DNA from 4 places in the Xanthomonas sp. NCPPB 3442 genome. Region 1 is predicted to be linked to each of the others. Evidence: predicted binding sites of a transcription regulator. Region 1 holds the regulator's gene; each other region holds the start of a gene.
The links. Region 1 encodes FliA, which starts transcription of late flagellar genes. Its sites were predicted from a motif close to TAAAGTTTNNCNNNCNNNGGCCGATAA; they were not measured.

Region 1 (3,584 bases):
CTTGTTGCGGGCGATTTCGCGCAGGCGCTCCGGGTCGATGCCGGCGCCGTCGTCCTGGATTTCGATGCTGACGTAGTCGCCTTCCTGCTGCGCCGACAGGCGCACATGGCCGCTGCGCGGTTTGCCGGTGGCTTCGCGCAGGGCAGGCGATTCGATGCCGTGGTCGATGGCGTTGCGCACCAGGTGCACCAACGGGTCGGCGAGGGCTTCGACCAGATTACGATCGAGCTCGGTTTCGGCGCCGATCAGTTCCAGCTCCACTTCCTTGGACAAGGTGCGCGCAACATCGCGGGCCACCTTGGGGAAGCGTGCGAACACCTTGCTCACCGGTTGCATGCGGGTGCGCATGACCGCGGTCTGCAGGCGTGCGGTGGCGATGTCCAGGGTGCTGACCGCGCGGTCCAGTTCTTCGTCGCGCAGGCGGGTGCGCAAGGTCTTCAGCCGGTTGCGCGAGAGCACAAGTTCGCCGATCAGGTTGACGATGGCGTCCAGGCGCTTGGTGTCCACGCGCACGGTCTGTTCGGCTTCGGCGCCGGTCTTGGCGGCGCCCTTGCCGGCCGCCTTGGGGGCGGGCGCATGCGCATCGTCGCCGTGTGCGGCGGCAGCCGGCTTGGCCGCGGCCGCCTGCGGCGCGGCCTTGACCGCCGGCGGGGCGCTCTTGGCGTCGAACTGCGCGATCAACGTGGCCGGTGCGTGCGGCACGGCTTCGCCCGAGCCCATGGCATCCAGCATGGCCTGCAGATAATCCAGCGATTGTTGCGCGGCATCGAAGTGATGCGCCTGCAGCACCGCCTGGCCCGAGCGCGCCATGCCCAGGGTTTCTTCAGCGGCGTGGCACAGCTCCACCATGGGCTTGATCGCCAGAAAGCCGGCGCCGCCCTTGAGCGTGTGGAAGCCGCGGAACACCGCGTTGAGCTGGTCGGCTTCTTCTGGCGCCTGTTCCAGCGAGACCAACTGTTCGCCGAGGCGATCCAGGATTTCCTGGGCCTCGACGATGAAATCGGCAGCAATATCGTCTGGAACAGCACTCATGGTTACAGCCCCAATCCGGACAGCAGGTCGTCGGCATCGTCCTGCGACACCGCGTGACGGTCCAGGCCCTTGACTGCAGGACCGGCAAGACCGCCGTCGTCTTTCTTCGGTTCGATGTTCTTCGGCGGCAGGCCGAGCGCACCGAAGCCTTCATGCACGCGCCGCACGATACCGGCCACGCGCCGGATGATCTGGCCGCTCAGGTCCTGGTAGCTCTGCGCCAGCGACAGCTCGGTCAGGTTGTGGCGCATCTTTTCCAGCAGCGCGCCCTGGTCCTGATTGAGCCCGCCGTTGCGCAGCTGGTTGGCTAGCTCGCGGCATTCTTCGACCAGATCCAGCGTGCGATGGCTGGCCTTTTCGGTCATTTCCACCACGTGGTCCAGACGCGAACAGGCATCGTCCAGTTCGCCGGCTTCTTCGGGGATGGTGGGCAGCTCGCCCAGCGCCTGGCCGAGTTCGCGGGCGAGCCGGCTCAGGCTCTGCATCATCGGGCGCGTGCGCAGGGCGGCGAGATGATCCACCTCGCGACGCCAGGCGACCTGGTCACCGCTTTCCAGTGCATCGAGTGCGTTCTGCAGGCGCTCGATCAACGCGGCACGTTCGGCATCGGTTTCCATGGTCGCGTTCATCAGGCGGTCGCCGCCAGACGTTCGAACACCTTGCCCAACTTTTCTTCCAGCGTCTGGGCGGTAAACGGCTTGATGATGTAGCCGTTCACGCCGCACTGGGCCGCTTCGATGATCTGCTCGCGCTTGGCTTCGGCGGTCACCATCATCACCGGCAGGTGCTTGAGCTTGGCGTCGGCGCGGATGTTGCGCAGCAGGTCGATGCCGGTCATGCCGGGCATGTTCCAGTCGGTGACCACGAAATCGAACGGGCCGGCACGCAACGCCGCCAGGGCGCTGTTGCCGTCTTCGGCCTCTGCGGTGTTGGTGAAGCCGAGATCGCCCAACAGATTCTTGACGATACGTCGCATCGTCGAGAAGTCGTCCACGATCAGGATCCGCATGTTCTTGTTCACATCAAGCTCCTAACACGAAAAATTACGCGAAAAATTCAGTCGTCGACTTCGACGCCGGCATCGGCCAGTTCGAAGACTTTGAGGCGGCCACGCAAACGCACCACCGCCTGGCCATGGATCTGGCACACGCGCGATTCGCTGACGCCCAGCACGGCGCCGATTTCCTTCAGGTTCAATTCCTGTTCGTAGTACAGCGACAGCACCAGCTGCTCGCGCTCGGGCAATTGGCCGATGGCCTTGCCCAGCTCGCGACCAAATTCGCCACGCTCCATCATCTGCTGCGGGTTGGGGCCACCCTTGGCGGTGGTGTCCAGCTCGCCGTGATCTTCGATGCGCGATTCCAGGCTCAGCACCTGGCCACGTGCGGCATCTTCCATCAGACGCAGGTAATCGGGCAGCGGCATTTCCATCGCGGCGGCCACTTCGGTGGCGGCGGCGGCGCGGCCGGTGTTCTGTTCGATCTTGCGCACGGCGGCGGCAGCGTCGCGGGCGCGGCGGTGCACCGAACGCGGCACCCAGTCGCCCCTGCGAATCTCGTCGATCATCGAGCCGCGGATGCGGATCGAGGCATAGGTTTCGAACGAAGCGCCCTGTTCGGAGTCGTAGCTGCGCGAGGCTTCGATCAGGCCGATCATGCCGGCCTGGATCAGGTCGTCCACTTCCACGCTGGCCGGCAGGCGCGCCGCCAGATGGTGGGCGATGCGGCGGACCAGGTCGGCGTGCTGGGTCACCACGTCGTTGGCGTTGTTGCGCTGCACGGCGCGGTACTGCGCGCTGGCCGTGGTTGCGGTAGCGGTGCTCATGCGGCCACTCCCCGTTGGATGATGCGTTCGACAAAGAACTCGACGTTGCCGCGCGGCACGGTCGGGGCCTGCCAGCGCGAGGTACGGCGTGCGATTTCGGCGATGGCCTGCGCCGACGGACTGGCGGGGTAGGCCTTGATGACCGGTTGCTGGCGCTGCACCGACAGGCGCAGCCAGTCGTCCTGCGGCACATGGCCGAGATAGTTCAGCGACACATCGCCGAGGAACTTTTCGCACACGCGCGAGAGCTTGTCGTACAGCAAGCGACCTTCGTTGGGGTCGCGCACCATGTTGGCGATGATCTGCAGGCGGTCCACGCCGCGTTCGCGCGAGAGCACCTTGATCAGCGCGTAGGCGTCGGTGATCGAGGCCGGCTCGTCGCAGACCACCACCACGGTGTCCTGGGCGGCCTGGCAGAAGGTCAGCACGCTGTCGGTGATGCCGGCGGCGGTATCGATGACCATCACGTCCAGGTCGCGTTCCAGTTCGGAGAACACGTTGACCAGGCCGATGTGTTGGGCCGGGGCCAGTTCGGCCATGTGGCGGCGACCGGAGGCGGCCGGCACCACCAGCACGCCGCCGGGGCCTTCGATGATGACTTCATCGAGCGTGCAACGGCCGGCAATCAGGTCGGCCAGGGTGTACTTGGGCGCCAGGCCCAGCACCACGTCCAGGTTGGCCAGGCCGAGGTCGGCGTCCAGCAGCAGCGTGCGTTTGCCCATGTCGGC
Region 2 (3,584 bases), 510 kb from region 1:
ATCGGCCAGTTCGATCACTGCATTGACCGCATCGACCAGCACGCCAATCACCTGCGTGCCCTGCGCCTGTTCGGTGGCCACAATCACGATGCAGCTGCGTTTGCCGATCGTGCTGTCTGCGCGCCCCAGCCGCGATTGCAGGTCCACCACCGGCACCACCGCGCCGCGTAGATTGATCACCCCGCGCACGCAATCCGGCATCGACGGCACCGGTGTGGGAGCGCGGTATTGAATGATCTCGCGGATGCCGAGAATGCTGGTGGCGAAGGTTTCGCCATCCAGTTGAAAGGTCAGATATTGCGCGGCGACATCGGCATCGCCGGGCATCACATCAAGCGTCGGTGCGGTCATTGGTCGCTCTCTCAGAAACGCGCGAACTGGCCTTCGTCCGGGCCCTCGGACATCGCATACGCCGGCGCTGCGTTGCTGCGCCAGCCACGCGTACCCGCCGCACGCGCCGGACGCGCAGCGACCTGCTTGCGGCGCTTGGGCGGCGGAGTCGGCGCGCCCTGCCCGCCCAGCCGGAAGAACGCCATGCTCTGCTGCAGCTGTTCGGCCTGCGCGCTCATTTCCTCGGCAGTGGCGGCCAGCTCTTCGGATGCGCTGGCGTTCTGCTGGGTGGTCTGGCTCAACTGCACGACCGCCGAATTGATCTGGCTGACGCCGGAAGATTGCTCCTCGGAGGCGGCGGAAATTTCCTGCACCAGGTCGGAGGTGCGCTTGATGCTGGGCACGATCGAATCCAGCAAACGACCGGCGCGGTCGGCCAATTCCACGCTGGAACTGGCCACCTCGCCGATTTCCTGCGCGGCCACCTGGCTGCGTTCGGCCAGCTTGCGCACCTCGGCGGCGACCACGGCAAACCCCTTGCCATGTTCGCCGGCGCGCGCGGCTTCGATCGCGGCATTGAGCGCAAGCAGGTTGGTCTGGTACGCGATGTCGTCAATGATGCCGATCTTCTGCGCGATCTGCTTCATCGCCTGGGTGGTGGCCACCACCGCTTCGCCGCCTTCCACGGTTTCTTTCGCGGCCTGGGTGGCCATGCCGTCGGTGACGCGCGCGTTCTCGGTGTTCTGGCTGATCGATGCGGTCATCTGCTCCAGCGACGCACTGGTTTCTTCCACACCGGCGGCCTGTTCGCTGGCCGCCTGCGACAGCGACTGCGCAGTGGCGCTGACTTCCTCCGACGCGCTGGCAAGGGTTTCGGCACTGGTATTGACCTCGCCGACCACCTGCGACAACTTTTGCACCATGGTGCGCATCGCTTCGAGCAGTTGCGCGGTTTCGTCGCGGCCATGCACATCGATGCGCATGGTGAGATCGCCTTCCGACAAGCCGTTGGCCACCGCCACCGCGCGGCGGATCGGCCCGGTGACGCTGCGGCTGATCACCACGCCGAGAATGGCACCGAGCAACACGCCGCTGCAGATGATGGCCACCAACAGCCTGGAACTGCGTGTGTGGATCGCGTCGGCTTCGGCGTTGGCCGCCGCGGCGCTGCGCTCGCGCAGGCCGCTCAGGTCGGTCATCAGGTTATCCACTTCGTCCGAACTGGCACGTACCGCGCGCGAGAGCGCGGCCAGTTCCGGATTGGCCTCGCGCAAGGCTTCGCGGTTGGCGACTTCGATGAAGCGGCCGCGCTCGTCCAGATACTTCTGCCAGGCGCGATCGAATTGCGCCAGCTTGTTCTTGCCTTCCTCGCTCTGGAAGCTCTCCCGCGCACGGGCCATGTGATCGACCACCTTGGCGGTGTATTTGTCGATGTTCTGCACATGCGACTGGCGCTCTTCTGCACTGCTGGCCAACAACAGGTTGGCGCGCGCGCGGCCGGCATAGATGAGGTTGATGTTGGCTTCCTTGACGTGGGACATGCCGAGCAACTCGCGCTCGTACAACGACGTCGACAGCGCGCTGATGCGGCCGGAGTTGGAATAGCCCACCCACCCGATGCATGCGCCGATGGCCGAGACGATCAGGAATGCCACGATCAGTCTGGTTCCGATTCTGAAGTTGCCTAACATTGGGGAGTTCTCTCAAGAAGGATGCGTGGGCGACATGCGCTACAGGAAGGCGATGGCGCTGCGCGTACCGCGCATGGCGATACGGCGGGTCTAACCCATCGCTAATGGCTATCGGCGACGACAAAACGCGCTTGAGATGCATCCAGAGCCGGAGTGCCTATTCATCAAATCGAATCTGCGCTTTTGTGACAGATCACGCGCTCATCACCGCCCATATTCGGAAAAACCCTACCCCCGCCCGTGCGCTGTCCAGGCCACACCGCTGGGACATCACGTCTGCGCAGCTATGCTTTGGCCATGCCTGCAAAGCCCTTGCCCCGCACGTTCTATGCCCACGATGCCCGCCACGTCGCGCCGCAATTGCTCAACAAGGTGCTGGTCAGTGCGGACGGACGCCGCGGGCGCATCACCGAAGTGGAAGCCTACTGCGGCAGCGACGACCCGGCCGCGCACTCGTTTCGCGGCATGACTCCGCGCACGCGGGTGATGTTCGGTGCGCCGGGGCACCTGTATGTGTATTTCATCTATGGCATGCATTGGGCAATCAATGCGGTCTGCGGCGGTGCGCCCGGGCATGCGGTGCTGATCCGCGCACTGGAACCGCTGGACGGAATCGACCGCATGCAGGCCGCGCGCGGCGCCGCGCCGGTCACTGCCTTGACCACCGGCCCAGGCCGCCTGGCGCAGGCGTTCGGCGTGACCGCCGCCGACAATGGGCTGGATCTCAGCACTGCGGCCGCGCGGCTCTGGATCGAAGACGACGGCGTGCCGCCCCCCTCCCATCCAGTGGCAACGCCGCGCATCGGCATCCGCAAGGCCGTGGACGCGCCATGGCGCTGGGTGGTTGCAGATAGCCGCTATGTGTCGCGTCCGCTTCCGCGCGTGACCGGAAAAGGCACGCCGCCCGCGGGCGATTGAGCCAACCAGCGCTCCATCGGCGATTGCTCGGCCGCGCCCGGTCCGCGCTGTAGCAGACGCAACGCCTGCTCGGCCTGCTCGGGGGTGAGCTCCTGCAAGGCCTGGAAGCGGTCTGCCGCCCAGACCGCCATCGGTAGCCCATCCAGCGAAGCGACGCGATTGCCCGGCACGCGCGCGACCCGCTCGCCGGGCAGCAGACTGCCGAGCAGGTTGCTTGGGTCGCTGGCACTGACGCAGATCCATTGCTGCGGCAACGGCTGCGCGCGCACACGGCGCAGGGCCGCAATCGCGTCCGGCAACGCAAACTGCTCGCCGGACAGCCCGGCGATAAACCGCCCGCCGCGGATTTCGCCACGGGCTTCCAGCCGTTGATACATGCGCAGCAATTCCCGCCATGGCGGCAGCCATGCGGCCTCGCGTTCGAGCAGCCGCCAGCACACCACGCCGTAGCGCCGCAGCAGCGTGCGCGCGACGTGTTCGAGCGTGTCCTGATGGCGCTGCGCGGCTTCGGCAAGCGGCAGGTCGGGCAGCGCCCGCACCGGCGCCCAGCGGCCCGCATCGCGGATGCCCAGTGCGCTGGCACGGCGACGCTGCCGCGACAGTGCCGACGGCCGCTTGGACGCCGGCACCAGCAGCGCGCGCAGG
Region 3 (3,584 bases), 2.1 Mb from region 1:
ATGCCGTCCGCTTCCGTGCGCTGCTCCTGCCCGCCCTGCCGTTCGCTCATGACACCGTCGCGAGCGCGGGCGCGGTTGCGGCGGTGTGTTCGTAGAGCGAGAGGTATTTCTTGCCTGCCACGTCCCAACCGCTGGGACGCAACATGGCCGCGCGCCGCATCGCAGACAGCAGGCTGGGCAGGCGGAAGGTGCGGAAGGCGCGCTCCAGGCAGCGGCGCAGCGCTTCGACGCTGGCGTGCTGGAACAGGAAGCCGGTCACGCCATCGTCCACGGTGTCGATCAGCCCGCCGGTCGCATGCGCGATTGGCAGGCAGCCGAAGCGCTGCGCATACATCTGGCTCAGGCCGCAGGGCTCGAAGCGCGAGGGCATCAGCAGGAAGTCGGCACCGGCGAACATGCGCCGCGCCAGGCCTTCCTCGAAGCCGATGAAGGCGCCCACCTGACCGGGATAGCGCCTGGTCAGCTCGGCCACCTGCCGTTCGATCTCCGGCTCGCCGCCGCCGATCACCGCGATCTGGCCGCCAGCGGCCACGATCTGCGGGGCCACCTCGCAAATCAGGTCCAGGCCTTTCTGATGCACCAGCCGCGACACCACCGCAAACAGCGGGCCGGTGCTCTCGCGCAGCCCGAATGCCTTGCGCACCTGCGCTGCATTGGCCTGCCGGCCCTGCCACTGGTTCACGCTGAAGTGCGAATCCAGGTATTCATCGGTGCGCGGATCCCAGCTGGCGTCGATGCCGTTGACGATGCCGGTGAGCGCGCCCTTGGCAGCGCGACCGGCCAACAGCCGGTCCAGGCCGCAGCCCTGTGCCGGGCCGGTGATCTGCTTGGCGTAGCTGACGCTGACCGTGTTGACGTGGTCGGCATTGACGATGCCGCCGCGCAGGAACGACATCTGCCCATAGAACTCCAGCTCGGCCACTCGCTCGGCAGGGATGCCCAGCGCGGCAGCCATCGAATACGGCACCAGGCCCTGGTAGGCCAGGTTATGGATGGTCAGCAGGCACGGCGTGGTGCCGCCGGACCAGCGCACATAGCCGGCCGCCAGCGCGCAGGGCCAGTCGTTGAGATGCAGCAGGCGCGGTTTCCAGCCCAGGCCGGCGTGGCCGGCCGCAATCTGCGCGGCGGCATGCGACAAGGTGGCAAAGCGGATCGCGTTGTCCTCGAACTCCGAACCGCTGGTGCTCACATAGGGCGAGCCGTCGCGTTCGAACAACTCCTTGGACAGCAGGATATAGATCGGCAGCCCGTCCGATTGCACGATGCGGCCGATGTCGCAGGCCGGCAGCGCGGCATGCGCCAACACGCGGCCCACGATCTCCACCTTGCCCGCACGCTCGAGCACGGCGCGGTAGCCAGGGATCAGCACACGTACGTCGTAGCGGTGGCGCAGCGCGCGCGGCAACGCGGCCGCCACATCGCCCAACCCGCCGGCCTTGATGAAGTCCGCCATTTCCGACACCACGAACAAGGCACCGCGCGTGTCTGCCAACGAGACCGGCAAGCGCTCGTGGTGACGGATGAAGCGGCCACGCGCATCGCGCGGGCGCCCGCTCTTTTTCAGAGTCGGGAGCAGCGTGCTGCGCTCTAAGCGTGCGGTAGTAGCGTGAAGCGGCATCATGGCAACCATCGAAACATCCGTCGTAATGTGGGTGGAGACGGAAAAACGGCGAAGCGAAAACCGCCGTCTGCCGATTCAGCCAGACGACTTGCTACGAGTGAGGAGCGTGGGCAACGCGCGTACTCCACGTCGCCCTTGCAGAGGAATCTACACCCCGACCAAATAAAATATGCGTGAACACGTGCTGACTTTTCTGCGACAGCCCACATTCCTTTACGCGCAGTTGCGCACGCCTCAAGGCATAAGCGCCACATTGCAGTGCGATGACATCCCCGTCTCGGTGCGTTGGCCGTGACATGCACCGAATGCGGGAACTTCCGGCCGCGTTCGCCCTCATCCGGGTAACCGGTTCATCAATGCCTTGTTTCGGGCCTGGCGACCATGCTTCGCGCCCGGCCTGCATGCCGTTGCCGCGCGCTACGGCCCGGCTTGCTCAAGCGCCCCCTCCATGGGCCGATATCGAGCGTTAGCACAAGACCTCTCGAGACCCTGGCGCATGGCAGACCAGCCCGAACACCCAAGCCGCCCCCGTGGCGGGCTGCGCCGCCTGTTGCCCTGGGGCGGCACGGACACCGCGCGCCCTGCCGCTGCCCTGCCGACGGTGATCAATGGCGAGCGCAGCGGTCATGGCCTGGCCGCGCACCAGCTGGTGCCGGCCAAGGCCAAGTCCGGCGCACACGATCCGGCCGCTGCCACTGCATTGCTGATACGGCTGTTCTCACATGCCGCGCATCCCGAAGCGCTGCTGCTCGCGTTCGCTGAAGGCATCGCCAGCCTGCATGGCGAGCTCGGCGACATGGGCGTGCGCCTGAGCGCGGCGTACGCGGCCGGCGATTGGCCCGGCTATGGCCGTGCCTTGCGCCAGCTCATCGACAAATACATCCGCACCATCGATATCGGCGATTCGCTGGCCGAAGGCCGCACGGAAGCCGAGCAGCTGCGCGATCTGCTGCGCCACGCGCTGGGCAATGCCCTGGCCACGCTGTTGCAACGCAGCCCGGAGCTGGCCGAAGAGGCGCAAACGCTGGCATCGGCGCTGCGCCACTGGCGCCCCGGACACGAGCTGATCACGCTGGAACAACGCCTGCGCGAACTCAGCCACCAGATCGGCCTGCGCGCCGAAGATGCCAGCGAACAACAGAACCTGTTACTGGGCCTGTTCGACCTATTGCTGGAGAACGTCGGCGAACTCCTGGACGATCGCAGCTGGTTGCAGGGCCAGATCTCGGTGGTGCGGCAACTGATTTCCGGCCCGCTGGATGTCAGTTCCATCGAACAGGCACGCGGCACCTTGCGCGAGGTGACCTACAAGCAGGGTCTGCTCAAGCAGGGCATCGCCGAGTCCAAGACCGCCATGCGCGAAATGATGGTGTCCTTCGTCGACCGGCTGGACGGCATGGCCACCAGCACCGGGCAATACCACGACCGCGTTGCCGGCTATTCGCAGGCGATCGGCGAGGCGCGCGGCATCCCCGACCTCAACCGGCTGCTGCAGGACCTGCTGCAGGACACCGCCGGCGTACAGGCACAGGCCCTGGCAGCGCGCGACGAACTGCTCGCGGCACGCCGGCAGGTGGAAGATTCCGAACAGCGCATCGCCTTGCTCGAACAGGAGCTCAAGGACGTCGCCGGCCTGGTGCGCGAAGACCAACTGACCGGCGCGCTCAACCGGCGCGGCTTCGAAGAATTGTTCCAGCGTGAAGCCGTGCGCACCCAGCGCAGTGGCCAGCCCCTATGCGTGGCAATGCTGGACCTGGACGACTTCCGCCGCCTCAACGAGACCCACGGCCACGCCGGCGGCGACGCCGCGCTGCGCCACACGGTGGAGGTGGCCAAGGCGGTGCTGCGCACCACCGATGCCATCGCCCGCTTCGGCGGCGAGGAATTCGTGCTGCTGCTGCCGGACTCGACCATCTTCGAAGCCAGCGCGGCAGTGATCCGCCTGCAACGCGCACTGTCGCAG
Region 4 (3,584 bases), 250 kb from region 1:
GCGTGCGTCGTATCGAAGCGGTGACCGGGCAGGGCGCGCTGGACTATGTGGCTGACGAGGAACGGCGCCTGCTCGAAGCGGCCAATCTGCTCGGCGGCAACACCACCGAGGTGGTGGACAAGGTGCGCGCACTGACCGAGCGCCAGAAGCGGCTGGAGCGCGAGCTGGAATCGCTCAAGGCCAAGTTGGCGTCGGGTGCGACTGCCGATTTGGGCGCTAGCGCGATCGATGTTGCCGGAGTCAAAGTTGTCGCGGTGCGTCTGGAGGGCTTCGATGCCAAGGCGCTGCGCGATGCGATGGATCGCCTGAAGCAGCAGCTCGGCGATTCGGTCATCGTGCTGGCTGGCGCTTCGGGCGGCAAGGTGGCGCTCGTCGCCGGTGTGAACGGCAGCCCAACTGGCAAGGTGAAGGCAGGGGAACTCCTCGGTCACATCGCCAGTCAGATTGGCGGCAAGGGCGGCGGCCGTCCGGATCTCGCCCAGGGTGGTGGCGAGGACGGGCCCGCCCTTGCGACCGCACTCGACGGTGTGCCCCTCTGGGTCAAGCAACACTTGGGCTGAACACTTGTCCTGCTATGCCTTGCTGGCTAGCAGGATGTCCCGCTACCATTTCTGGTCTATTCCCTTTACGTAGGGCGCGTCTCAGTCAGGAGGCCGTCGATGCTGGTGGGAAATCCACCGGTTCCAGGAGATTTGCAAAATGTTGATCCTCACTCGCCGGGTAGGCGAAACCTTGATGATCGGCGACTCGGTCACCGTGACCGTTCTCGGCGTCAAGGGCAATCAGGTGCGCATCGGTATCACCGCACCCAAGGATGTGGCTGTGCATCGCGAAGAAATCTATCAGCGCATCCAGCGTGGGGATGAGCCGGTCGCCTCCGGCGCACATCACGGTGACGATTCTTCGAATTGATCGTTGTCAAGGGTTTACGTTAGCCCCTCTTACCCGGTATTCTTCGCGGCCTGCCACGGACATCGCGGCAGGCAGCAAAAACTGGAGCGATGCCCGAGCGGCTGAAGGGGCTCCCCTGCTAAGGGAGTATAGGGTCAAAAGCTCTATCGAGGGTTCGAATCCCTCTCGCTCCGCCAGTGTTCTAAACGCCCGCAAATCGCTGATTTGCGGGCGTTTTTATTTGTGCTGCGGGTTCGTCGAGAAGGCGATGCTGCTTGAGAGCGTCGCCTGCGGCAATGCGTGTCGTCGAAGTCTGCGATATCCGTGGGTGCTCGCTGGCGTTGGTTCAACGCTGCAGACGCCCTGGAGCACACTCCTGCCAACAGTACCCAGGCCATCAGTGAGGACGGCGAAAGGGTCACGCTGTGCGCGCGTCGCCAGCGGCCACAGTGCTTCAGGGAGTATCGCCTCCGAGCTCGGTTGCTAGCCGGAGGCTGGTAACGATTCTTTGCGTCTCTCACCGGCTGCATCTCAAGCATGAGAGTTGCCAGCTAGCGAAGGCCCTGGTCTTGCTCGCATCGCTCGACAGTCGATAGTGACGCCTTAGGCGCCTGCAGCGCGAGCGTGAGATTCCTTGTCGCGTTGCGAAGAGGTCGCGTCCTGCTTGCTCGCTGCCCCTCCGCCGGATTTCGGCGCATCTCTGACATGTCATTCCATCGGCATGGTTGGTGGCATGCGCTTGCGGAGAGGGCGCGACACCCGGCGAAGCAGCACTCTCCAGTGTCGTGTACGCCAACGCGCCGTGCAGCGCATCGAGCCAGGCGCATCGACGTCAGTAATGAGCCTCGTATCGATGGCGTCTTGGGCACTCCGGGTTTTTGCCGTCTTGCGCATGCAGGCGGGTGGCGTACGAAGGCGCTGATTCTGCGCGCGAGAGTGCAGCGTTTGGATCCGTCGCCGCTGCAACTGGAGCGATGCGCCACTGCACTCCAGCGAACCATCCAAGGAATAAGGATCAAAACCAAAACCAACCAAAGCCAGAACCGGGGCCGAAGACCCGGCGTGAAGGGCCTATTGATATTCGGCAGTCGAGGCTGGCAGCGCAGCCATTGAGGTCTTGCACCCCATTGGATCGCCTGCCCGGGCTGCCATAAAGGCAACTCAGGGCCAGTGCCATTGCCGCTTCGCGCCAGAGCGCGTCGCCGCTGCCTTACGCATCTGAACCGCCTTGTAGATGCGGTACGTGGTGGGGGTCAAGTAACCGGCGCATGGGTCGCTAAGGACGTGAACCATATCTCGGATGTTGACGTGATGCGCCTATCGCACCTGCTTGGACGTGTGTTCTCCTTCTGGGGGCGCGGGCTGCAACACAAGGTCGCAGCGGTGGACCGGGTGATGGCGGTGATCGAGTTCGATCTGGACGGTCGCATTCTGGATGCAAACTCGAACTTCCTGGCCCTGATGGGGTATCGGCTGGACGAGGTGGTCGGCCAGCATCACCGCATGTTCGTGACGGCCGCAGATCGCGACAGCGAAAGCTATCGGCACTTCTGGGAAGGGCTGCGGCGCGGCGACTTCAATGCCGGGCGCTTCTGCCGGCTGGACAAGCGCGGGCACGAGGTGTGGATCAATGCCTCCTACAACCCGTTGCTGGATCGATCCGGCAAGGCATATCGCGTGGTGAAGTACGCCACCGACATCACTGCGCAGGTACGCCAGACAGCCGACTTCGAGGGGCGCATCGACGCCATCGACAAGGTGATGGCGGTCATCGAGTTTTCGCTGGACGGCACCGTGCTCGCGGCCAACCAGAATTTCCTGCACGTGATGGGCTACCGGCTCGAGGAGATTCGCGGCAAGCACCATGGCATGTTTGTCGATGCCGGCACGCGCCAGTCGGCTGCGTATCGCGCGTTCTGGGATTCGCTCGGGCGCGGTGCCTTCGATGCGGGCCGCTATCGGCGCATCGGCAAGGACGGCAGGGAGGTGTGGATCCAGGCGTCCTACAACCCGGTGCTCGATGAGCACGGGCGACCGTACAAGGTGGTCAAGTACGCCACCGACGTGACTCGTCAGGTGATCGATTCGGCCGATGCGGACGGGCGTATCCGGGCGATCGACAAGGTCATGGGGGTGATCGAGTTCGACCTGCAAGGGAACGTGCTCGGTGCGAACGAAAACTTCCTGACCATCATGGGGTATCCGGCGGCCGAGGCGATCGGCCAACACCACAGCGTGTTCGTCGATGCGGCCTACTGCGCGTCCGAGGAGTACCGGCAGTTCTGGGCAAAACTGGCGAGCGGCCAGTTCGATGCGGGACGTTATCGCCGACTGCGCAAGGATGGCAGCACGGTATGGATCCAGGCTTCCTACAACCCGATCCTTGACGTCTCCGGGCGACCCTACAAGGTGGTCAAATACGCAACCGACGTCACTGACCAGGTGCGTTCGGCCGAACGGATGCGCGATTTGATGCTGCAGACCATGAGCATTGCGCAGAACGTGCAGCGCGAGGCGCACCATATTTCCGTGAGCAACCAGGAGCTGGTCAGTCGCGTGTCTACGCAGTCTGCTGCGGTGGCACAGACCTCGAGCACGATCGATCAGCTGGCCGCAACGGTGCGGGCCAATTCCGAGAATGCCCGTTCGGCGCGGCGCATGGCCGAAGACTCGGCCACGGTGGCGCGGCGCGG

Region 2: the regulator FliA is predicted to act here: its motif matches at 2,226-2,252, upstream of AC1POX_RS12955 (methyl-accepting chemotaxis protein).
Region 3: the regulator FliA is predicted to act here: its motif matches at 2,055-2,081, upstream of AC1POX_RS19930 (GGDEF domain-containing protein).
Region 4: the regulator FliA is predicted to act here: its motif matches at 2,145-2,171, upstream of AC1POX_RS09680 (methyl-accepting chemotaxis protein).

Annotation. Positions count from the first base shown of each region.
Region 1 is NZ_CM161514.1:2,454,129-2,457,712, forward strand. Features, by position in the region: gene AC1POX_RS10660 (chemotaxis protein CheA) at 1-1,032, opposite strand, end outside; gene AC1POX_RS10665 (protein phosphatase CheZ) at 1,035-1,661, opposite strand; gene cheY (chemotaxis response regulator CheY) at 1,661-2,053, opposite strand; gene AC1POX_RS10675 (RNA polymerase sigma factor FliA) at 2,089-2,856, opposite strand; gene AC1POX_RS10680 (MinD/ParA family protein) at 2,853-3,584, opposite strand, start outside.
Region 2 is NZ_CM161514.1:2,965,489-2,969,072, forward strand. Features, by position in the region: gene AC1POX_RS12950 (chemotaxis protein CheW) at 1-351, opposite strand, end outside; gene AC1POX_RS12955 (methyl-accepting chemotaxis protein) at 363-2,021, opposite strand; gene AC1POX_RS12960 (DNA-3-methyladenine glycosylase) at 2,334-2,939, shown strand; gene AC1POX_RS12965 (DEAD/DEAH box helicase) at 2,879-3,584, opposite strand, start outside.
Region 3 is NZ_CM161514.1:4,598,582-4,602,165, forward strand. Features, by position in the region: gene AC1POX_RS19920 (1,4-alpha-glucan branching enzyme) at 1-50, opposite strand, end outside; gene glgA (glycogen synthase GlgA) at 47-1,630, opposite strand; gene AC1POX_RS19930 (GGDEF domain-containing protein) at 2,118-3,584, shown strand, end outside.
Region 4 is NZ_CM161514.1:2,201,278-2,204,861, forward strand. Features, by position in the region: gene alaS (alanine--tRNA ligase) at 1-560, shown strand, start outside; gene csrA (carbon storage regulator CsrA) at 700-912, shown strand; tRNA gene AC1POX_RS09675 (tRNA-Ser) at 996-1,088, shown strand; gene AC1POX_RS09680 (methyl-accepting chemotaxis protein) at 2,230-3,584, shown strand, end outside.